Regions from separate parts of the Afipia carboxydohydrogena genome, predicted to be linked through region 1. Evidence: riboswitches for the same ligand, from Rfam matches in the RefSeq annotation. Region 1 holds a riboswitch; each other region holds the start of a gene.
The links. Region 1 has a riboswitch for cobalamin ahead of AFIC_RS01205 (ribonucleoside triphosphate reductase). Riboswitches for the same ligand answer to the same signal wherever they lie in the genome.

Region 1 (8,012 bases):
GAGGCCGGGCACCTCGGTCGGCGGAACGAATCGCGAAGGCTTCATGGAATACTGTACAACCAAAGCAGGAAAGGACGGACATGCCGCAACGAGGACGCAGGGATGACATGCGAATATGCCAAATGTAAGAATCGTGACGCGGCTTAAGTAAGACGCGGGACGATTTGGAAGCGGCGGGTTTCATCGCTGTTTGTGCACTGAGTGATACGGAGGCTGACATGGCCGATGAACCGAACAAGAACGATACCGAGGCGGTGCCGCCGTGCCGTCCGCTGCCTGCCGCCGCCCAGCGCGCGCTCGCCGAAGCCGAGGCCCGCAGGGCGGAAGCGGCCAAGGCAAGTAGCAAGGAAAATGATCCCGGCCATCATCCCAGCGGACCGAAAGAGATCAACGGCCCGAAAGGCCCTGAGCCCACGCGCTACGGCGATTGGGAAATCAAGGGGATAGCCTCGGATTTCTGAAGCGTGGGGTCTCCGGCGGCCTTTACGTAAAAATCCACACCCGCTTGCCAGCGGCGCATTGCGGCGGTATCTAGGGATATGTTCCTAGATGCGCCGAATCGCATGACGACCCGGTCCGCGCAGCGCCGCGACCGCCTGTGGGCGGGGACGCTGCTCGCGGTGATGTTCAGCGCGGGGCTGGTCGCAGGTGCGTGGCTGCCGCATGGCAGGTTCAGCAGCTCCGCGACCGATCCGGTGCGGGTGGAACGCGACCGGCTGGTGGAAGCCTCGCGCAGCGGCGACGCGGGCGTTCGTCAATCCGCACAGGTCATGTACGTGATCGACGGCGACACCTTCGAGGCGCGGGTCCATCTGTGGCAGGGGCTCGACATCACCACGCGCGTGCGGCTGCGCGGCGTCGATGCGCCGGAACTGAAGGCGCGATGCCTCGATGAATCGCGCATGGCGCAGGCGTCACGCGACGCGCTCGCCGCCATGCTCAAGGAAGGCGACGTCACCATCTTCAATGTCGGCCCCGACAAGTATAATGGTCGCGTGGTCGCGGACGTGGCCACGCGCGCGACGCCGAATGTGTCAGCCGCGCTGATCGCCGCCGGGCACGGCCGTCCCTACAATGGCGGCCGCCGGGCAGGCTGGTGCGGCTAACGCACAACGTCATCATTCGAGAAACGCCTGAACGGCTGGATTTTGTGCTGCACGACACCGGCCGCGGCCAGATCCGACGCAAGTGCGGCAAGCTGTTGAGGGTTCAGGAGCGCCGTGTGGACCGTGGTGCGAATTTCGCAAGTCACGCCGCTGGCGAGGACGTGACGCAAACTCTCCCGCGCCTTGTCGCCGCTGCCGGGAACGCCGGTGATCCGCGCGTAGTCGTCGAACGCGGCCTTGACGTCGAAGCCGATCCAGTCGATCAGCGGCAGCACATTGGCCAGCCGTTCGGGATAGGGTCCCGCGCTGTGCAGGCCGATGCGGAAGCCGAGCGCGCGCACCGCGCGCATCGCCTCCGGCAATGTTGCCTGCAAGGTCGGCTCGCCGCCGGAAAACACCACGCCATCGAGCAGGCCCCGGCGGCTGCCGAGGAACGACATCACGTCTTGCCAGGCGATATCCGTTTCCGCGTTCGGTGGAATGAGATGCAGGTTGTGACAATAACTGCACGCCCACGGGCAGCCCTGGCTGAAAATCGTCGCGACGAGTTCGCCCGGCCAGTCGCAGGTGGACAGCCGGACGAATCCGCCGACACGCAATTCAGCGGAGCGCGGCGCGCGTTTCGCTGAAGAACCGGCGTTCATTGTGCTCGCCTTTTTTGCCGAGATTGAACGAGGACACCGGGCGGTGATAGCCCATCACGCGGGTCCAGATCTCGCAGGGCTGGCGCTCGTCGTCGCGCAGCGCGATCCTTTCATCAATCGTTACGTGCTGGTTCATCCTTGTCTCCTTTCAATGCGCGGCCGCCTGCCGCTTGGTTGCGAGCCGTTCGGCGTCGCATTTCGGACAGAAGGCGTGTTCGCCTTCGAGATAGCCGTGGGTCGGGCAGATCGAGAATGTCGGCGTCACCGTGATGTAGGGCAGGTGGAAACGCGTCAGCGCGCGCTGCACCAGCTTCTTGCACGCCGCCCCCGATGACAGGCGAGAGCCCATATAAAGGTGCAGCACCGTTCCGCCGGTGTACTTGCATTGCAGTTCGTCCTGCCGCTCCAGCGCCTCAAACGGATCGTCGGTGAAGCCGACCGGAAGCTGGCTCGAATTGGTGTAGTAGGGATTTTCGTCCGTGCCCGCTTGCAGGATGCCGGGATAGCGTTTGCGGTCTTCCTTTGCGAAGCGATAGGTGGTGCCTTCCGCGGGCGTCGCTTCGAGATTGAACAGGTTGCCGGTCGCCTCCTGAAATTCCCTGATGCGCGCGCGCACATGGTCGAGCAGGCGCACCGCGAAGGCGTGGCCCCATGGCGTGGTGATGTTCTCGCAATCGGCGGTGAAGTTGCGGATCATCTCGTTGACGCCGTTGACGCCGAGCGTGGCGAAGTGATTGCGCAGCGTGCCGAGATAGCGCTTGCTGTAGGGAAACAGCCCGTCGTCCATGTAGCGCTGCACAACTTTGCGCTTGATCTCGAGGCTGTTGCGGCCGATCTCCAGCAGCGCGTCGAGGCGGTGGAATAAACCTTCCCCGTCGCCGCGATAGAGGTAGCCGAGCCGCGCGCAGTTCACCGTGACGACGCCGATCGAGCCGGTCTGCTCGGCGCTGCCGAACAGGCCGTTGCCGCGCTTCAACAACTCGGTGAGATCGAGTTGCAGACGGCAGCACATCGAGCGGATCATGTTCGGTTTGAGTTCGGAATTGATGAAGTTCTGGAAATACGGCAGGCCGTATTTCGCCGTCATCTCGAACAGGCGGCCGGCGTTCTCGCTGTCCCACGGGAAATCGGCGGCGATGTTGTAGGTCGGGATCGGGAAGGTGAAGACGCGGCCTTTGGCGTCGCCTTTGGTCATCACCTCCATGTAGGCGCGGTTGATCATGTCCATTTCGGATTGCAGATCGCCGTAGGTGAAGCCCATCTCCTCGCCGCCGATCACCGGCACCTGATCGCGCAGGTCCTCGGGACAGGTCCAGTCGAAGGTGAGATTGGTGAAAGGGGTCTGCGTGCCCCAGCGCGAGGGGACGTTGAGGTTGTAGATCAGCTCCTGAATCGATTGCAGCACCTCGGCATAATCCAGCCGGTCCTTGCGGATGAACGGCGCCATGTAGGTGTCGAACGAACTGAACGCCTGCGCGCCCGCCCATTCGTTTTGCAGGGTTCCGAGAAAATTCACGATCTGCCCGACAGCGCTGGACAGATGCTTCGGCGGTCCTGCTTCCACTTTCCCCGGCACGCCGTTGAGGCCTTCGGTTAACAGCGTGCGCAGCGACCAGCCGGCGCAATAGCCAGCCAGCATGTCGAGATCGTGGATATGAATATCGCCCTCGCGATGCGCCTCCCCGATCTCCGGCGGATAGACATGCGACAGCCAGTAGTTCGCGACCACCTTGCCTGAGAGATTGAGGATCAGCCCGCCGAGCGAATAGCCCTGATTGGCGTTGGCGTTGACGCGCCAGTCGCTGCGGTCGAGATATTCGTTGATGGAGGACGCGACATCGACCATGGTCTTGCGGTCGGCCCGCGCCTGTCCGCGCTTCTCGCGATAGACGATGTAAGCGCGCGCAGTCGCGGCATGGCCCGCCGCGATCAGCACACCTTCGACAATGTCCTGGATGTCCTCGATCCCCGGCGTGCTGTTTGCGAAGCGTGTGCCGATGGTGCGCGCGGCCTCGTGCGTGAGACGATCCGACTCGTCATCGCCCAATGCGCCCGTCGCCTGTCCGGCGCGCGCGATCGCGGAGCGAATCCGGTTGAGGTCGAAAGGCGAGGACGCGCCGTCGCGCCTGATGACGAGAGACGGCAAAGCGAGCGGGGGTAGGTGCGCTTCGGCTTGATCATGCGAAACAGAGAGAGACATCGGCACCTCCTGATGCGGAAGGCGGATGCCGAAAGGCGCGCATGAACAATGCGGAGAGAAACCGCAGACGAACACGCGACCGCCGGACTCCCCGCCCGTGGACGTTCTGGTGTCGCGGCAGGTCTCCTGGCTTGCAGGTCGGCGTCGATTCCAGTCTTCCCGAAGCGATGATCGCATCAGTGACGTGGTTGGAATCGACTCGCTGCTGACAGTTGCGGGGGCAGCGCCGGATTTGCCGCTGTCGCGGGTTCACCGGCTTCCCTCTTAGCTACTAAATCTTGCGACTCAGTAGAACCGAGACCCATGCATTTAGTGTTATCTCGGCAAAATTGTCATTGATCGCAATCAAACCGCTTCATCGGGCCTGCCCGCGAAAGCGCCGGGCGCTCTCTATCGCGATGTGACCACGGCCGCGTGCCGACCGAGACGCGCGCGAACGGGCCGGTGATGACGGGATTGTATATCCACGCAGCCATGGAAGATGTCGCTGCCGCACGCGGCTTGCCGCAGCAACGGCGCTTCGGACGATCATCGGGAAACGGAAGATCGAACGCCAGCTTCAATCCGATCGAAAAGAAAGCCGCTTGAATTCGACCTTTTCGCGCGCCGCGTTTTCCTTAGAGGCATTCCATTTTTATAGCGCATCAAGCGTTGTATCTGTTGCCGCGCAGCTTGCTTCCACCACCTGGAATGTTTTCCGTGACGCGCAATTTCAATCTTCGACTCAAAGATGTCTCCTGCTTCTCGTTGAATGGAAACAAGAGATGCCTGCTCGCCAGCGCGGCGGTTCTTTTTGCAAGTTTCTCGATTCTTCCGCATGGCGCTTACGCACAGGAACGCCAGGAACTCCCGGCTTTGACCATCGACGCTCCAAAGCCGAACTCCAAAAGAGTCAAACCAAGACCGTCGCCCAATCGTGTGCAAGCGGCTCGCCGGCAGAATCGTAACCCAAGCCCCGTGCCACCCACGGCCTCCGAACGTGCAGCGGCGGCGGCAGTGAAATTGAACGAGGCAAAGCTGGGATATCGGGCGATGCCAAGCGCCACGACGTTACGCACAGGCGCGGCGCCACTCGATACGGCTCAGTCGGTAAATGTCGTCCCGGAGCAAGTTCTGAAGGATCAGCTGCCGCGTTATCTTGATGATGCGCTCGGAAACATATCCGGCATCACCCAAACGAATACGCTCGCGGGCACCCAAGACGCCATTATCCGCCGTGGCTTTGGCGATAACCGCGACGGATCGATCATGCGTAACGGGATGCCGCTGGTGCAAGGCCGCAGCCTTGGTCCGAGTGTCGAAAGCGTGGAAGTCCTGAAGGGACCGGCATCGCTGCTTTACGGCATTCAATCTCCAGGCGGCATCGTCAATACGATCAGTAAACAGCCTGAGTTGTACCAGCATGGATCGGTTACCTTGCTGGGGTCCACGTTCGGGGGCGGAAAGAACGGCGCGAACGGAATCTTCGACATCACGGGCCCGATTGGCGACAACGGGCTGGCCTATCGTTTTATAGGCTATGGAATGGACGAGGATTACTGGCGCAATTTCGGCCGTAACCGCGAAATGCTGGTGGCTCCGTCGCTCGCATGGTACGGCGAGAACACCACGATCAAATTGAACTATGAGCATCGTGAATTCAGCTACCCGTTCAACCGGGGCACTGCATTTGTCAACGGCTCACCGCTGCCGATTCCCGCGACGCGGCGGCTGGACGAGCCCTTCAATAAGTTCTGGGGCCGCTCCGATCTCGTTCAAACGTCGCTCGAACATAAATTCAATGAAGATTGGAAGATTACGGCAGCCTACACCTATAACGCCGAGAGCTACGACGCCAATCAGCTTCGCGCCACTTCGGTCGATGTCAATACCGGCATCGAAAAGCGCAGCAATGACGGCACGCATGGCGCGCTTAGCTATATCAATTACGGGACCAGTTACCTCAACGGCCGCGTCTGGACGGGCGATATCCTTAACGAGGTGATGCTTGGCTTCGATGCGCAAGACCGAACGATCTACAGAGCGGACCTCATCCGGCAGGCAGCGCCCAACTTCAATTTCTACAATCCGGTTTATGGCCTGATTCAGCCCGGCACCACCGTGTCTCCATCCGACAGCGATCAAACCGATAAATTATCCACGCGGTCGATCTTCCTCCAGGACACGCTGCATCTGACCAACTGGTTCTATTTGGTGGGAGGCTTGCGCTGGATGGAATACGACCAGTTGGCGGGGAAGGGCCGTCCCTTCGTCACCAACACCGATTTAAGCGGAAGTAAAATTCTTCCGCTCGGCGGGGCGATCCTGAAGCTCAACGATCAAGTATCGCTCTATGCAAGCTATACTCAATCGCTTCAACCCACATCGACGATCGCGCCACTCACTGGCGGCTTTGTTATCGATTCCAACGTCGCTCCCGAGGAGGGCACTCAATGGGAAGCAGGCATGAAATTCGATTTCAACAAGCGCCTGTCAGGCACGATAGCCTGGTACGACATCGACAAAAGGAACGTGCTGGTTTCGCAATTCAATTCATCGACGGGGCTCAACGAATACCGGACCGCGGGCAAGGTCCGGTCCCGAGGAGCGGAAATCGATGTCACGGGCAGGCTGACCGACAACTGGAGCATGATTGGAAGTTACGGTTACACCGATGCAGTCGTGACTCAGGATCCGGTCTTCATCGGGAACCGGTTGCAGAACGTGGCCATGAACACGGCCTCGCTCTTTCTGGTTTATGATTTCGGAACGATGCTGCCGGGGCGGCTGCGTATCGGCGGCGGCGCCCGTTACGTGGGGGATCGCCCCGGAGATAACGCCAACACCTTTGTTCTTCCGGCGTACACAGTGGCGGACGCTTTTGCCACTTACGAGACGAAGTACGATCACACGCCTGTCGTCTACCAGTTCAACATCAAGAACATGTTTAACACCGTCTATTACCCATCCGCCGTCAACTCCCTGAACGTGGCGATGGGAGACGCAAGGCGCTTCTCGCTTTCCGCGACCGTAAAGTTCTAGGTGCCAGCTTGCAAAAATAGCCGTTTTGCAACCATGGCGGCCACGGTCCCATAGGGATTTCATGTCAAAATCCTCAACCAAAGCTGTTCTGCTGGAAGTTCATTCCATTGCCGGCCTGGCACTTTCTCTGCTGCTGGCTCTGGTCGCCTTGACGGGCGCAACGATGAGCTTCGAGGATGAAATTCAGGCGGCCTTGAATGCCGGGATGACGCGTGTCGAAGCCCGCGCCGAGCCAAAATTGATGCCGGGTGAATTGATCGCACGGGTGCAGCAGACCTTCGGCGCCAATAAAATATCGTCGTTGACGATAACCGGCAACACGACCTCGGCGGTACGCATTCGGTTCGCTCCCGATGAGCGCCGGGTCCGCCCTTCTTCGGTCTATGTCGATCCATACGATGCAAGAGTCATCGGGACTCCCGTTGGAGAAGGCTTTTTCATCACGGTGCGCAAGCTGCACCGTTGGCTGCTCATACCGGGTGATGCCAAGGGTTATGGCAGGCCGATTACCGGCATTGGCGCAATTGGCCTGATCCTGATGTTGCTTTCGGGCCTTGTTCTGCGCTGGCCTCGCCGGGCACGCAGCATTGGGGCCTGGCTTAAGCCGGGCTTTGCCTTGCGCGGCCGCGGTCTCCACCGATCGCTCCACGCCGTCTTTGGCACATGGGTGCTCCTGATCTACCTCGTAATAGCGCTGACGGGACTTTGGTATTCGTTCGACTGGTACAGACAGGGAGCGGTCTGGCTCCTGTCCCATCCATCTTCCAGCACCACGGCCAAGGCGGTGCGGAGCCCGGAGCCGCCTGAAAAGTCAGGAGGCAAGTTCGTTATTTCTTCGTCAGATCTGGATCGCGTATGGGCGGCGTTTCTTGAGAAGCAAACCCAGGGATTTGCCATTGCTCAAATGACCCTGCCGACCGGGTCTAGTAAAATCGTGCGCATCAGGTCCTGGCCATACGATGGCAGCAGCGGCGAGCGAGACGAGTTCAGGGTCAATGCCGCCACGGCAAAAATCGTTTCTTCGGAACTTTACGCCGAGAA
Region 2 (8,012 bases), 1.2 Mb from region 1:
CGTCCTACGATATTGGCCGGCACGTCGGCATCGATTCGTTCAAGGCGAGCATCTCGGTGCTCAATGTCTTCAATCGCCGCTATATTTCGCAGATCACGCCGAACGATACGGACCTCAGCGCCGGCGCCAACTATTATGCCGGCGCCCCGCGCACGGTAGTGGGCTCTCTGACGATGAAGTTCTGATTAAAAGAACCGGCGTTCCTTGCGGTGCGCCGGTTCAGCTTCTTCAGATTTAGGCTGTTGCCAGTGCTTTTTCGAGGCGCGGCCGCAGTACATTCCCCATCAGATCGAGCGAGCGCTCGAGCAGGGGCAGTGGAAGAAAGCCGAAGAAGGCCGACAGCGCGTTAAGATAGGTCACGCCAAGTTCGTTGTGCAGCGCCATGAATTTCTCCGCGCAGGTTTCCGGCGAGCCCACGATGACCATGTCGCGGTAGAAATTTTCGGGTTCGAGGCGCGCTTCGTCGATCACGCCTTCGCGCTTGAATAGACCGAAGCCCTTCAGCCGCGTCGTCAGCTTCTCGATAGTCGGCCACAATTCCTTGCGTGCCGAGGCATCGGTTTCACTGACATAGACAAAGCGGCCAAAGGGTACGTGAGCGGGATCGCCACCCGCATCGACGTAAGCCTGCATCAGACGGCGCTGGTTCGGCATGCTGATGATGCCGTGACAGATGATCCTGTGGCCAGCTTGCGTTGACCAGGCAGCGGTCTCGTTGGTGTTGGTGCCGATATAAATCGGCGGGTGCGGTTTCTGGACCGGCTTGGGTTCGATGGAGTAGCTTTCGTTGCCGAATGGAAGATTACCGGCCGCCCAGGCGCGAGGCAGGAATGTCAGCATTTCCTTGAAATAATCGGAAGTGCCTTCGGGACTGACACCGTAGGCGTTGAGATAACGAGGGTTGTTGCCGCGGGAGATGCCAAGATCAACTCGGCCATCCGACAGGACATCGAGTGTAGCGATTTCCTCGGCGAGGCGAACGGGATTATGCAGCGCTGCCAGAAGTACCGAAAAACCGACCCGAAGACGTTTTGTCCGCGCGAGGATAGCTGAGGCCAGAATCAGTGGGGAATGACATCGTCGTCCCTCGACTTCGACGATGCTCCCCTGGAAATGCTCCTCGTTTAGCCATATCCCGGTGAACCCCAGTGCCTCGACCTTCTGGGCAAGGTCGAGAATTTGGGAAGAGGAAATAGATTCCAGCCCACCGCCACAGCCTGACAGGCCGATCTTGAAGCTGCGGGAACTTCGGGGCGTAGCTATCAGCCTCTGAGTGCTGTGGGAGGTTATGGACGGTGCATCCAGGCCATCGGTCATCGGGAACTTCCTAAAGCTTCAGTGTATCTATTCATATACGGTGAAGAGGTACAGATGGAAATTTTGCGGCAAATTTTGCCAGTGACCCCGCGGGATTAGTTTTGGCGGCGGCCCTCTTGGTTGGGGTCATATTTTATCTTCCGGCAGGGACCGGAGATGGCCTGCGCGAATCTGCACGATAATGCCGCAAAGCCATGAGCTTTAAATTTTTCGCAAGCTCTCACACCGGAGAACGGTTCGATCAGTCCTCCCGCCCCAGCCAGCATCATAAAAAAAGCTGCCATGACGGCAGCTTTTTCTTTTCCGGGATCAAAACTCACATCGGCGCGGGACTTCACTCCCAGCTTAGCGCACCGCCGTTCTGATATTCGATCACGCGGGTCTCGAAGAAGTTCTTCTCCTTCTTCAGGTCCATCGCTTCCGACATCCACGGGAACGGGTTCTCCGTTTCCGGGAACACGGGCGTGAGGCCGATCTGCGCGCAACGGCGGTTGGCGATGAAGTGCATGTACTGTTCGCACAGCGCCGCGTTCAGCCCGAGGAAGCCGCGCGGCATCGTATCGCGTCCATAGGCGGCCTCGAGTTCGGCGGCCTCGCGGATCATGCCGCGCACTTCTTCCTGAAACGCCTTGGTCCAGAGGTGCGGGTTTTCCAGCTTGATCTGGTTGATCACGTCGATGCCGAAATTCAGATGAATCGACTCGTCGCGCAGGATGTACTGATACTGCTCGGCGATGCCGACCATCTTGTTGCGGCGGCCGAGCGAGAGGATCTGCGCGAAGCCCGTGTAGAACCACATGCCCTCGAACACGACATAGAAGGCGACGAGATCGCGCAGGAACGATTGATCGGCTTCCACCGTACCCGTTTTGAAATCGGGGTTGTCGAGGTTCTGGGTATGCTTGAGCGCCCACGCCGCCTTGTCGGTGATCGATGGCACCTCGCGGTACATGTTGAACAGCTCACCCTCATCGAGGCCGAGGCTTTCCACGATGTACTGGAAGGTGTGGGTGTGCACGGCTTCCTCGAACGCCTGACGCAACAGATATTGCCGGCATTCGGGATTGGTGAGATGGCGGTAGATCGCCAGCACGATGTTGTTGGCGACAAGGCTCTCGGAGGCCGCGAAGAATCCGAGATTGCGCTTGATGGCGCGGCGCTCGTCGTCGGTCAGTCCGTCACGCGACTTCCACAACGCGATGTCCGCCTGCATCGAGACTTCGGTCGGCATCCAGTGATTGTTGCAGCCTGAGAGATACTTCTCCCAAGCCCACTTGTATTTGAGCGGCAGCAATTGATTGACGTCGGCGCGGCAATTGATCATCCGCTTCTCGTCAACCGAGACGCGGCCGCCGGCGCGGTCGATCTCGCCGAGGCCGGTCTGCTCCGTTGGTTGTTCGGTGTTGAACACGACGGCGGGTGATGGCTTGGATGTGTTTGAATCGGACCAGTCGAGCATGGTGGTTTCCTTTCTTGTTCTTATTGGCAGGCTTCGCAGTCGGGATTGTCGATCGAGCAGGCCTTGACGCCATCGAGATCGGGCGCGGTGCCGTTCGGAACGACAATGGGCGCATGGGCCAGCATTCCCGATGCGGAGACTGCGTTGAGCTTGCCGTCTGTGCCCTTCAGCGTCGATTTCTCGACATGCGTGGCGCTACGCGAACGCAGGTAGTAGGTGGTCTTGAGACCAAGCTGCCACGCAAGGCGATAGAGTTGATCGAGCTTCTTGCCCGACGGATTGGCAATGTAGAGGTTGAGCGACTGCGCCTGGTCGATCCATTTTTGCCGCCGCGCGGCGGCCTGGACGAGCCAGGTGGTGTCGATCTCGAACACGGTCGCGTAAAGTGCCTTGAGATCGTCCGGCACGCGATCGATCTGGCCGACGCTGCCATCGAAATATTTCAGGTCGGACACCATCACCTCATCCCACAGTCCGCGCGACTTCAGGTCGCGGACCAGGAATTCGTTCACGACGGTGAAGTCGCCAGACATATTCGATTTGACGTAAAGGTTCTGGTAGGCGGGCTCGATCGACTGTGTGACGCCGCAGATGTTGGAGATCGTGGCGGTCGGCGCGATCGCCATTACATTGGAGTTGCGCATGCCGTCCTTGCGGACACGCTCGCGCAGACTTCCCCAGTCCAGCGTCGTGGAGTCGTTGAGCGGTGCGCCGTCGCGCGCCTTTGAGAGAATGGCGATGGAGTCGATCGGCAGAATGCCTTGCGACCACAGCGAGCCGTCGAAAGAGGGATAGCGGCCACGCTCGCAGGCGAGATCGACCGAAGCCGAGATCGCATGATAGCTGATGATCTCCATGCTCTCGTCGGCAAAGGCGACGGCGGCTTCCGAGACAATCGGAATTCGTTGCACATGCAGCGCATCCTGAAAGCCCATCAGGCCGAGACCGACCGGGCGGTGCTTCAGATTGGAACGCCGCGCCTCCGGAATGGTGTAGAAATTGATGTCGATGACGTTATCGAGCATCCGCACAGCGGTCGTGATCGTGCGCTTCAACTTGTCCTGATCGAGCCCCTTGGGCGTTGCGTGGTTCAGCAGGTTGATCGAGCCGAGATTGCACACCGCGACTTCGTCCGCCGAGGTATTGAGCGTGATCTCGGTGCACAGGTTCGAGGAATGCACCACGCCGGCATGCTGCTGCGGCGAGCGCAGGTTGCAGGGGTCCTTGAACGTGATCCACGGATGTCCGGTCTCGAACAGCATGGTCAGCATCCGCCGCCACAGATCGGTGGCGCGCACCTGCTTAAACACGCGCATCTCGCCGCGCGCGGCTTTCGCTTCATAGGCTTCATAGGCGGCTTTAAAGGCCGGGCCGTAGAGATCGTGCAGGTCCGGCGTTTCGTCGGGCGAGAACAGCGTCCATTCGCCGTCGGCCTCGACGCGCTGCATGAACAGGTCGGGCACCCAGTTGGCGGTGTTCATGTCGTGGGTGCGGCGGCGGTCGTCGCCGGTGTTCTTGCGCAGGTCGAGGAATTCCTCGATGTCGATGTGCCAGGTCTCGAGATAGGCGCACACCGCGCCCTTGCGCTTGCCGCCCTGATTGACGGCGATGGCGGTATCGTTGGCGACTTTCAGGAACGGTACCACGCCCTGGCTTTCGCCGTTGGTGCCCTTGATGTGTGCCCCCAAGCCGCGCACCGGGGTCCAGTCGTTGCCGAGCCCGCCGGAATATTTCGCCAAGAGCGCGTTGTCCTTCACCGCCTTGAAGATGCCATCGAGGTCGTCGGCGACGGTGGTGAGGAAGCACGAGGAGAGCTGCGGGCGCAGCGTGCCGGAATTGAACAGTGTCGGCGTCGAGGCCATGAAGTCGAATGACGACAGCAGATTGTAGAATTCGATCGCGCGCGCCTCGCGGTCGATCTCGCGCACGGCGAGGCCCATCGCCACGCGCATGAAGAACGCTTGCGGCAGTTCGATGCGCGCGCCGTGAACATGCAGGAAATAGCGGTCATAGAGCGTCTGCAAGCCGAGGAACTGGAACAGCATGTCGCGTTCCGGCTTCAGCGCGCGAGCAAGCCGGGTGAGATCGAAGCGGCCCAATTCAGGATCGAGCAGTTCGGATTCGATGCCGGTCTTGACGTAGGCCGGGAAATATTCGGCATAGCGCGTCGCCATGTCGGATTGCGCGGCGCTGGTGGGCGTGCCGTGCACGAAGCTCAGAACCTCGCTGCGCAGCTTGTCGAGCAGCAGCCGCGCGCTGACATAGGCGTAGTTCGGCTCCTGTTCGACCAGCGTGCGCGCGGCCATGATCGAGGCGAGCGCGAGTTCGTCCTGGCTGATGCCGTCATAAAGGTTGCGGCGGGCTTCCGTCAGCACCGGCGCGGGATCGACGGCGTCCAGACCTTCGCAGGCTTCGCGGATGATGAGTTCGAACCGCTTGAGGTCGAGTGGCACGCGGGTGCCGTTCGCCAGCGTCATATGCAGAGCAGGTTCGCTCGAAGCGGGCGCGGCGGTCTTCTCGGCCGCGCGTTCGCGGGCGCGTTCCTCGCGGTAGAGCACGTAGGCGCGCGCCACCTTGTGGTGCTCGCTGCGCATCAATGCGAGTTCGACCTGATCCTGCACATCCTCGATGTGGAAGGTGCGGCCTTCGCCGAGACGGCGGGTGAGAGTGGCGACGACCTCGCGGGTGAGTTGCTCGACCGCCTCATGCACGCGTCGCGATGCGGCCGCCGTGTGCCCCTCGACCGCGAGGAACGCCTTGGTCATCGCGATGGAAATCTTCGACGGGTCGAAGCGCGAGACGGTGCCGTTGCGCCGGATGATCTGCATCGCCGGTTCGCTCGGCGAGGGCGCCAGTGAATCGAGACTCAGCTGGATGAGCGGTGCTTTTTCAGTTTTGGCGGTTTGCAGGTTCAGCGACATCGACAGGCCCCGTGATGCGGATTTCAGAAGGCGGGGAGTCGAGGCGCTTGAGCGCTCGGCGAGATGCCGATTGCTGGCGGCCTTCGGACACCCCGTCCGTGGACGTTTGTTTCGGTGTCGCGGCAGGTCTCCTGGCTTGCAGGTCGGTGCGGCTTCTTTGTCTTCCCGGCCAAGGCCAGTGACGTAATGGCGAAGCAGCTCGCTGCTGACAGTTGCGGGGGCAGCGCCGGATTTCCGCATCGGAACGCGGTTCACCGGCTTCCCTCTTAGCCACTAGATTTTGAGACCTAGTGGAACCGTGACACCTATATGTGGTGATCTTTAGCTGAAAGAGTCAAGAAAGGATTAAAATGGTCCCCGCTATCCCCGGAGCCAGACTGCGGCCGGGTGAAAACCTCAAGCCTTTCAGCGCCGATGAGAGTGCTGCGATTCTGGGGCTGTGGCCAAGGACATTCGGTGAGGGTGCCTGGTTCCATCCGGATCGTCCGAATCGGGCGCGCTTTACGGATACGGAGGCTCTCATTAGATAGAGGCTTCACAGACAGAGCCTTCGACAGGCGAGCCACGCAATGACCGATTTCGTTCGACCGATTCTCAATCCGCCGGGTGGGCAGAAGAAGGTTCTCCTGCATTCGTGCTGCGCGCCGTGCTCGGGCGAGATCATGGAGGCGATGCTCGCCTCCGGCGTCGATTACACGATCTTTTTCTACAACCCGAACATTCATCCCGAGCGTGAATATCTGTTGCGCAAGGATGAGAACGTACGCTTCGCCGAGAAGCATGGCGTCGGTTTCATCGATGCCGATTATGACAAGGATAACTGGTTTGCGCGCGCCAAGGGTATGGAGTGGGAGCCGGAGCGTGGTGCGCGTTGCACCATGTGCTTCGACATGCGGTTCGAGCGCACCGCGCTGTATGCCCACGAACACGGTTTTCCGGTCATCACCAGTTCGCTCGGCATCTCGCGCTGGAAGAACATGGCGCAGATCAACGATTGCGGAAAGCGCGCGGCCGCCAAGTACGACGGCATCGAGTATTGGGATTACAACTGGCGCAAGGGCGGCGGCTCGGCGCGCATGATCGAGATCAGCAAGCGCGAGGAATTCTACCAGCAGGAATATTGCGGCTGCGTCTATTCGCTGCGCGATACCAATGCCCACCGCCGGGCCTGCGGGCGGGAACCGATCGAGCTGGGCGTGCAGTATTACGGACGTGCGCCGGCGGAGAAGGATTAGGTTATTGTTTTAATACGATATATTTTCTTGAAGCGCTCCGGGTGCGACACAAGGCGCACATTTGAGGCGGCTCAAAGAGCGGCGCGCAGTGTCTGGTAGGCATACGGGATCGACCATAAGGAGCATCCCATGCTGACTGGCCAGATCATGACACAGAACGTCATCACCGTTTCGCCTGAAACGACAGTGGCTGCCGCCGCCGAGACCATGCTTGATCATCACATCAGCGGCCTGCCTGTCATTGAAAATGGCAAGCTGATAGGCATCGTCACCGAAGGCGATTTCCTGCGCCGCGCCGAGATTGGCACCGGGCATGGCAAGCGTCCGAGCTGGCTGCAATTCCTTCTCGGCAGCGGCCGCGCAGCGGCGGATTACGTTCAGGCGCATGGGCGCAAGGTGAGGGACGTGATGACGCGCGATCCCTGGACGGTGAGCGAAAGCACTCCGTTACAGGACCTCGTGACGACAATGGAAGCCCACCGCGTCAAACGTCTTCCGGTGATGCGGGACGGGAAGCTGGTCGGCATCGTCGCGCGAGCCAACCTGCTGCGGGCCATCTCGACGGTGGCGCGTGATGTCACCGGCCCTGCGGCGAGCGACGAAGACGTCCGGGCACGGCTGATTGTCAAGTTGATGGAAGCGGATTGGCGGCCGGATGGTTTGCAGGTCGCGGTGCGCGACGGTGTCGCACATCTGCATGGCATCATCACCGACGATCGGGCACGTCAGGCGGTCATTGTCGCCGCCGAAACCACGCCCGGCGTCACGGCGGTGCGCGATCATCTGATTCTTCTTCGCAGTTGGGCCGGCGTCTACGCATTGTCACCGGAAGATCAGGCCGCGCGAGACCGCGCTGGATAATGAACGTGGCGCGTGACCGGCGTTCGCGCTGCCGGTAGAGCCAATGTAACGGCCGTTGTGACCGCCGGCCGGCGTGTCGCGGCGGGCCGCTGGCTGCGCGGTATCAATGCCCACCGCCAGGCCTGCGGGCGAGAGCCGATCGAGCTTGGGGTCATGTTCTATGGGCAGGATTCCACCGGGGGCGGGTGACAATCCCACCCTCCGCGCGTTGACTGATTT
Region 3 (8,012 bases), 1.1 Mb from region 1:
GAGCTGGCAAATCTCGTCCATCATCTGCGCGAGAGCGGCCAGCTCAATGCCGGGCTCGTGCTGCGCGCGTTGTTGTCGGGCAATGCCGGTCTGTTCGAGGCGGCGCTTGTCGAATTGAGCGGCCTGCCGCAGCGCCGTGTCGCCGCGCTGGCCTATGGCCGGGGGGCAGGGCTGGACGCGCTGCTGACGAAAGCGGGGTTTCCGGCCTCGACCGTTCCGGCTTTCCGCGCGGCGGTCGCGGCGATTCTGGAAACCGGCTTTGTCGATACGCAGGATGGCGTGACGCGCTTGCAGCGTCGCATGGTCGAGCGCGTGCTGACGCAATGCGAGAGCGAAGTGGTGTCCGCGCACGATCCGCTGCTGGTGCTGCTGCGGCGCTTCGCGGTCGAGGCGGCGCGTGAGGATGCGCGGTTGTTCTGCGACGATGCGGCCACCGAGATCGATGCGCAACGGTTCGTGCAGATGATCGAGGATGCGGCGCCTGCCGAGGACGATGGTAGCTATGACGGCGAGATCGTGAACGAGGATGACGAGGATATCGTCTTCGTTGAATCGCCGCCGCTTGCGCCGCGTTTGGATGACGAAAGCGAGTTCGGCTACGAAAGCGAATTCGACGACTATGCACCGCTGGACGAAAACTATATCGCGTCCAATGACGAGTATGCGGTGATCGAGGGGCTGGATGCCGAGATTGCCCAGATCGTCCGCGAGCGCATCGCGGCCTAAAGCAACATCGTGCTTTATATGAACATGCAAGAGCGCTGCCATTGAGCAGCGCTTTTTGTTGGGGGGTGAGGAAAGTAGAGGTGTTTAGTCCGCCGGAACGATGCTCGGCGCCAGCACGGCTTCGAGGTGTTCGGGACGGTCGCGGTTGGCCTCGATCAGGAATTCGTCGGCCAGTTTCCGCAAACGGGTGCTCAGTTCGTCCGCCGTGTCTTTCGTCCTCGAGCGGCCCTTCGGCAACTCGCGCACGATCGCCTGAATCGCATGAACATGATGAGCGATCAGGTCGGAGGGCACCGTCATCAGTTCCGGTGCGTGTTCAAGAATCCGGCATAGGCTTTCGGCGGCGACGGCCGCCTTGGGGTAGCCGAACGTGGTGGCATCGCCCTTGATGTCGTGGGCCGCGCGAAACAGTTCTTCCCGGTTCTGACTGGTGAAGCCGTCCTTTTTCACGACTTCGAAAGCGCGGGCGAGCCGGGCGCATTCCTCGTCCATCCAGCTCTTGAATTCACCGGACAGACCGGCGAGGGCCTCCTCGGCGCGCGCGACCGGATCGTCGGTGTCGCGCTCGTCCGTGTGGCGCACGTATTTGCGCAACGGATTTGGCTGGGTGATGACCTGATGGGCCTCGAATGTTTCGACCTTGAGGCCGTCGGTTTTGTCTCTGGCCATGGCCGTTATCCCGGGCTGCGGGCTTTATCGAGCAACGAGGGCTGTTGCAGGATTTCCGCCTTGCCGCCGTTGCGGCGATCGATGCCGATATAGGTGTTGATGGTGTTGCGCCGCCGGTCGGGGCCGAAATAGCTCTTGGTGCGGATGAAAGGACGGGGCGACACCACCACGTTGAGGATGCGCTGATAGAGACCCTTGGCCGAGATCGGCTTTGCGAGGAATTCGGTGACGCCCGCGTCGCGCGCGGTCATGACGCGGCGCTTTTCCGAATGGCCGGTGAGCATGATGATCGGCGCATATGGATTGCCGACGCCGTCCGGCTGGCGGATCATCTGCGCGAGTTCGAGCCCGTCGAAAATTGGCATCGACCAGTCGGTGATGACGATGTCGGGGACGTAATGGCTGTACATTTCCAGCGCGGTGGCGCCGTCCTCGGCTTCATAGACTTCGCGTGCGCCGAACGAATGCAGCAGCGTGCGCAAAATGCGCCGCATGTGCGCGTTGTCGTCACAGACGAGAAACCGCAGCTTGTTGAAGTCGATGTGGAACATGCCCAGCCACGTAAACGGACGCCGATACGGGAAAAGTCTAGGCTGGCGGCCGTTAACGCCCGGTTAAGCATAAATGCGCAGTCCGAGGCATCTTGCGGCGGTCAAACGCCGAACTGCTCGCTCAAAATGCGTTCTTCGAGGCTGTGGCCGGGGTCGAACAGCATGCGGATGGAGATGCTCTTGTCGGTCAGCACCTCGACGCGGGTGACGTAGCGCACTTCGTTATGGTCGGCGACGGCGGCGAGCGGCCGCCGTTCGTCTTCCAGCACCTCGATGGTGATATGGGCGGAGCTCGGGAGCAGGGCGCCGCGCCAGCGCCGTGGCCGGAAGGCATTGATCGGCGTCAGCGCCAAAAGATTTGCCGTGATCGGAATGATCGGCCCCTGTGCCGAATAATTATAGGCGGTCGATCCGGCAGGCGTGGCGACGAGGATACCGTCCGAAATCAGTTCGGGCATCCGCACCTGTTCGTCGATCAGGATGCGCAGCCGCGCCGCCTGATAGATCTGGCGGAACAAGGCGACTTCGTTGATGGCGTGATGCACATGCACCTCGCCTGCGGCGTCGGTTGCGCGCATCAGGAGGGGGTTGATGACGGTCATGCGCGCGGCGTTGAGGCGCTCGATCAGGCCATGGCGGCTGTATTCGTTCATCAGGAAGCCGACCGTGCCGCGATGCATGCCGTAGATCGGCGTGCCGGAGCGCATCCGCTCATGCAGGGTGCGCAGCATCAGCCCGTCGCCGCCGAGCGCCACCACGACATCGGCGTCGTCCACTTCGCGGTTGCCATAGTCCGACGACAATTGCGCCAGCGCGCGCTGGGCTTCCAGCACGGGGCTCGCGACAAAGGCAATGCGCTGATATTTGCTCTCGACGGTCATGAAGGCTGGTGAACCCGTGGGGCAGCCGGATCGGAATGTGAATTCCTCAACTGTATCCGGTCTTTGGCCTCTGCGGTACTGGGGGCAGGAGGCTTCGCGTGCGACCCTTTAATAGCGTTAACGCCGCAAGACCGCACGCCGGCAGGCGCGGGCGGGACGAAATCGACATTAACAAGATGTCATGCAGATGAACAGAAACCGTTTGGCGGCTTCAGTTCGGGTTCAGTGCGCGCGGCCCATCATCGGGCCACGATCACCGCTTCGGCCATTCGGTCCACAGCGCTCTGATCCCGAAACAGGAGTTTGCCATGTTGAAGATCATTTCAGCCGCCATTGTTGCCGCTTCGGTGATGGTTGCGCCGGCGATGGCCGCGACCGTCATCAAGACGCAAAAAACGATCACCCATTCGCAGGTTCTCAAGCCTTCGGTGGCCAATGCCAACGCGCACATGGTGAAGAAGCATCATCGCCATCATGTGCGTCCGCATCACCACACCAAGCGCGTGGTCGTGAAGCATCGTCATCATCGCTGATTGACGACAGCGGCGCGGCTTGCCCCGGCTGCGTTCGCTGAATTGAAGCCGGTTCGTGGATTTCCCCGTCCACGGACCGGCTTTGTTTTTTAGTTCGTCACGAAACGTACGCCGCCATAGACGCCAATGCCGGTCTTATCGAAGCCGAGCGGGTTTTGATAATGACGATCGAGCACGTTATCGATGCGGCCGAACACCGACCAGTTCTGATCGACTTTGTAGTTCGCCGCGAGGTTGAGGAGCTGATAGCCGGGCGCGCGCTGGCCGACATCGATCCACGAACTGATCCAAAGCGCGGTGGCCGTGAGGGTCAGGGCGTCCGTCGCGGCCCAGCGTGCCTGGGCGCTCCACTTATGTTCCGGACGCCGCTCCAGCGCGGTGTGCTTGATGTCATCCGTTGCGATCGTGTGAGTATAGTCGCCGCGCAGGGTCAGGCGCTCGGTCACTGCGACCGACGCGAAGGCTTCAAGCCCGTGAGTCGTTGCTAACGCGACGTTCTCATTCACCGTGACGTAGGGATTTCCCGGAGTCACGGGCACGCCAATGATGAGATTATTGAAGCTGTTGTGATACCAGGTCGCTCCGAACTGGACTCGCTTGTTGAAAAGCGCCTGCTCAAATCCGAAATCGTATCCCTTGCTCTCCTCAGGTTTCAGATTCACGTTCGGAAGCGTGAAGGGACCATAGATCTGGTCGATGGAGGGGGCATGAAAGCCTGTGCCGTAACTGGCCTTCAGCTTGGTTCCGGTCTCGGGAAATACGATCGCGGGCGCGATGCGGAAAGTATCGTGGCCGCCGAAATGATCGTTCTGATCGTGGCGCACGTTCGACACCAGAAAGAAGCGGTCGAGGAAATTGGACTGCAACTCCGCGTAGCTGCCGAGGTTTTGAATCGTGCCGTTCACGGCGGGATAGCCGTAGGTGGCGTAATTCAAATAACCCTTTTCGGTTTCATTCTCGACACCGGCAACGAGCGTTTGTCCCGGAGCCAGAGCGAAATCGGACTTCCAGTACACTTTCGTGCGGTCGCCGTGGAACGTACTGAGCGGGTTCGCTCCGAAAGCAATGGCTGCAAACGGATCGGAAGAACTCCGGTCGGTATCGGTATAGGTGACGCCGAAATGGTTGTTGAAGCGGCCATCGAGCAGCCGGAACACGCCGTCGAGCAGTCCGCTGAATTGTTGGCTCTTGCCGCGCGACTGAATCGGGTTGGGAGCAGGGTAGAGATCGCTCTCGGTGAACCGGGTCTGCGCATCGGTATAACGGGCGACGGCTGTGAGAGAGAACATCTCGGAGAAGTCATGGATGACTTTGCCGTGGAAGGTCAGGTTGTCATAGAAGTCGTTGTTGCGCTTCTGTCCCGGGGGCAAGGTGGAAAGCGGCGTGACCGGCGTCGACTCCACGCGGACATGCGATCCGCTGAAGGCATAGCTGGTATCTTTGGTCGAGCCGCTGACCGACGTAGACTGGTTGAACGTGCCGAACGATCCGCCTTCGAGCAGGGTGGACCATTGCGGCGGACCTTTGCCGGCCTTGGTGGTGATCGAAATCACGCCGCCCATGGCGTCGGCTCCATACAGACCGCTTTGCGGGCCGCGCAGAACTTCGAGCCGGTCGATGTCGAACGCGGTCAACGAGCCGAAATCAAACGCTCGGTTCGGATTCGAAGGGTCGCTGACATCTATCCCGTCAATAAAAACCTTGGTGCCATTGGCGTTGGCGCCGCGCATGAAGACTGATGTCTGCCCGCCGGGGCCACCGGTCTGGACCACATTCAGGCCGGGAACGGTCTGGAGCAGGTCTGGCACCGTTCGCCGCTGGGTTTCCTGAATTTCCTGTCCGGTGATCACAGTGACCGAGCTTCCCACCTGACTGACTGGCGTCGGGATCGTGGTCGGCGACGTGACCAAAGGCTCGGCAGGATTTGGCACCGGCACTGCAACGATGGCAGGCGCTTGATGCACGCGCGGCTTCGCATCGACGCGTTTGTTGCGCTTCGGCAGCCGCTGGTTCGGCTTCTTCGGGGCAGGGCTCACCTGAATCGCGGGGAGTGGCGGTTCCGCCTGCTGTGTCTGTTGCGCTTCGGCCGGTGAAATGAAAGCCGCGCTCGCCAGCAATGCCGCGAGCAGGGCAGGCGAGATGCGCTTGCGCGAAAATATTTGATGCGATGTCACGTTCGGTCCCCACCGAAATCTTGCGGGCGGAGAACGATCGGGCTTCCAGACTCATGATGCGAAAGCGAGGGCCTTGCATCGGGACTGGAGAAGGCCGCAGGCGTTTCTCCGCAACGGTTGTTGTCGTGTCACCGCTGCGGAAGCCGCTCCTCGCGCACCCCGCGCAATGGATGGATGACCGGGACAGGCAGGTCTCCTGGCTCACGGATCAATGCTGCTGTCCGCCTTCCCAAGCCGGCATGTGCCGTGTGCTCAGTGGCATGATGGACAGCGGCTCACCGCTGACAGTTGCGGGGGCAGCTTCGGAATTGCCGCGCAGGACGAGGTGTGCGAAACATCACCGCAGCGCGACGGCACCGAATTCCCTATTACGCCAGCTTGCGCCGGCACCTGTACCGTGCCCGCAATCAAGCGGGGCGCCGGTGTCGTGTCAACGCCACATTGTCCGAGAATCCCCACGCGATGGACTTCCCCGATCTGCGTTGCAAATGGGAGACAGCGGCAGGCCGCGTCATGCGCGTTGCCATGCCGCTATTTGCTGTCGCTCTCATGCTCGGCGGCTGTGCGTTCGGCAGCGCGGATTATGATGGTGTGACTTATACCGCGGACCGCGGCGTCAGCGATCAGCCGTTTCCGAAGAATTATCGCCCCGAATTGCTCGCATTCCTGCACACCTACCTGAACGACCCGACCAACGTGCGCAGCGCGGCGATCGCGGAACCCGTCCAGCGCGAGGTTGGCGGACGGCAGCGTTACGTCACTTGTCTGCGCTACAGCGCGAAGGATTTCGGCGGCCACTATACGCCGATGCGCGACCGCGCGGCGCTGTACATCGACGGCCGTCTCGATCGCCTGATCGAGAAGCCGGGCGAGATCTGCGCGGGGGCGAACTATGCGCCGTTTCCCGAGTTGGAGAAACTGACACGGTGAGCTCGCGATGCAGTTCCGGACGACCACTCGGCTGGCGGCCTGTCTGGTGCTGTGTCTCGGCATTGCCGCCGTGCAGGGCATCGTGACGCGGCCGCAGATCGCGGGCTGGTATAGTGATCTTGCGAAGCCGTCATGGACGCCGCCGCCGTCGCTTTTCCCGATCGTCTGGACCGCTCTCTATACCTTGATGGCGGTGGCGCTGTGGCGGCTGTGGGAGAAGGCCGCGCCATCATCGGCGCGCAACCGGGCGATCGCGCTGTTTCTCGTTCAGCTTGCCCTCAACGCGGCATGGTCGCCGCTGTTCTTCGGGGCGCATGCGACGCGCGCGGCGCTGATCGACATCGTATTGCTGCTGGCCGCGATCGCTTTGACGATGGTGATGAGCGTGCGGGTGGATCGTATCGCGGCGTGGCTGCTGGCGCCGTATCTCGCATGGGTCGCCTACGCGGCGACGCTCAATGGCGGCATTGTCTGGATGAATTGAGAGGGTGGTCCGTTCCGAGAATCGGCAGACGGACTCGGAACCGGTTTTTTCGCAAGATATCCGCGCAAAAACAAAGCGCGGGACTCTATCCCCGAATCTCCTTCAAATCCGGCATCGATAAGGGCGATTCTCGCCCCGAGACTGCCGAGCGAACAGCCATGATGGATCGTGCCCTTACACTCGTCCTGACCTTTGCGGTCGTCGCGAACACGCTCTGCCTGTGGTCATATATGTAAGGCAGACGCGGGAGCGGGGTGCCTCAGTTGAGGTAGCCTTGATTCGCGGCTTCGATGCGGGTTGAGATATCGACGTAATACTTCAACTGGGAGTTTTCGGTTTCGAGGTGCTCATTGGCGATCAGGAGCGCACGCACGGCGCTGCGCAGATTGCCGTCGCAACTCGCAATGGTTTCGTCGATCAGCAGATCGTAGCGGTCGGCCGAAAATTCTGAAGACGCCATCGGGTCACCCCCATCTCACCACGTTGAGCTGTTGATAACTCCCAAGTCGGACAGCCATGAGGCGGTTCGGCACATCCGTGACTTTTGCCCGCTATTCACAGCGGGTCTGTGGACCGTTTGTGCAAAACGTCCGGCTGGGCTCTTTAAAAAATGACAGGGAGATTGTGGTGCCGGCGGAGAGGATCGAACTCCCGACCTTCGGTTTACAAAACCGCTGCACTACCGCTGTGCTACGCCGGCGATGGGGCAACAGCTACCAGCGTCATGCGGACGGGACAAGCCGTCCAGCAGGCATTTCTTGGCCCGAAGCTGCCGGGCGGGCTCGGTGTGCGACGTTTTAGTTAAAACGGACCGTGCCGTTTCACGTTGTCCATCACCGCTTCCAGCTCTTTGATCCGCGCGTCGGTATTGTCCTGAATACATTTGGCATCGGCGCCGCAGGCTTCGCGCTTTTTGATGAAAGCGCTCTGGGCATCCTGAATGACGCCGCGCTGGCCCATGGCCACGAATGACGTCGCCCATTGATACAGTGTTGCCATGCGCGCCTCGGCCTGACCGAGGCGGTAGCTGGAACAGATCGTCTTTTCGCTTGCCGTCGCGGCCT

Region 2: linked by a shared signal. The riboswitch ahead of AFIC_RS11155 (ribonucleoside-diphosphate reductase subunit alpha) and the one ahead of AFIC_RS01205 (ribonucleoside triphosphate reductase) in region 1 are both predicted to bind cobalamin.
Region 3: linked by a shared signal. The riboswitch ahead of AFIC_RS06475 (TonB-dependent receptor plug domain-containing protein) and the one ahead of AFIC_RS01205 (ribonucleoside triphosphate reductase) in region 1 are both predicted to bind cobalamin.

The regions. Positions count from the first base shown of each region.
Region 1 covers NZ_CP113162.1:256,327-264,338, forward strand. Annotated here, with positions in the region: gene AFIC_RS01180 (RsmB/NOP family class I SAM-dependent RNA methyltransferase) at 1-45, opposite strand, end outside; gene AFIC_RS01185 (DUF1674 domain-containing protein) at 219-461, shown strand; gene AFIC_RS01190 (thermonuclease family protein) at 540-1,106, shown strand; gene AFIC_RS01195 (anaerobic ribonucleoside-triphosphate reductase activating protein) at 1,103-1,750, opposite strand; partial or broken gene AFIC_RS01205 (ribonucleoside triphosphate reductase) at 1,707-3,950, opposite strand; cobalamin riboswitch at 4,050-4,264, opposite strand; gene AFIC_RS01210 (TonB-dependent siderophore receptor) at 4,719-6,971, shown strand; gene AFIC_RS01215 (PepSY-associated TM helix domain-containing protein) at 7,033-8,012, shown strand, end outside.
Region 2 covers NZ_CP113162.1:2,309,901-2,317,912, reverse strand. Annotated here, with positions in the region: gene AFIC_RS11175 (TonB-dependent receptor) at 1-185, shown strand, start outside; gene AFIC_RS11170 (LLM class flavin-dependent oxidoreductase) at 235-1,317, opposite strand; gene AFIC_RS11165 (hypothetical protein) at 1,413-1,655, opposite strand; gene AFIC_RS11160 (ribonucleotide-diphosphate reductase subunit beta) at 1,652-2,776, opposite strand; gene AFIC_RS11155 (ribonucleoside-diphosphate reductase subunit alpha) at 2,797-5,697, opposite strand; cobalamin riboswitch at 5,802-6,013, opposite strand; gene AFIC_RS11150 (epoxyqueuosine reductase QueH) at 6,267-6,932, shown strand; gene AFIC_RS11145 (CBS domain-containing protein) at 7,062-7,793, shown strand.
Region 3 covers NZ_CP113162.1:1,319,450-1,327,461, forward strand. Annotated here, with positions in the region: gene AFIC_RS06450 (DUF2336 domain-containing protein) at 1-726, shown strand, start outside; gene AFIC_RS06455 (Hpt domain-containing protein) at 811-1,395, opposite strand; gene AFIC_RS06460 (response regulator) at 1,401-1,946, opposite strand; gene AFIC_RS06465 (NAD kinase) at 2,048-2,827, opposite strand; gene AFIC_RS06470 (His-rich protein BRANT) at 3,136-3,360, shown strand; gene AFIC_RS06475 (TonB-dependent receptor plug domain-containing protein) at 3,450-5,477, opposite strand; cobalamin riboswitch at 5,704-5,943, opposite strand; gene AFIC_RS06480 (hypothetical protein) at 6,060-6,464, shown strand; gene AFIC_RS06485 (TspO/MBR family protein) at 6,472-6,948, shown strand; gene AFIC_RS06490 (hypothetical protein) at 7,208-7,408, opposite strand; tRNA gene AFIC_RS06495 (tRNA-Thr) at 7,574-7,648, opposite strand; gene AFIC_RS06500 (lysozyme inhibitor LprI family protein) at 7,750-8,012, opposite strand, start outside.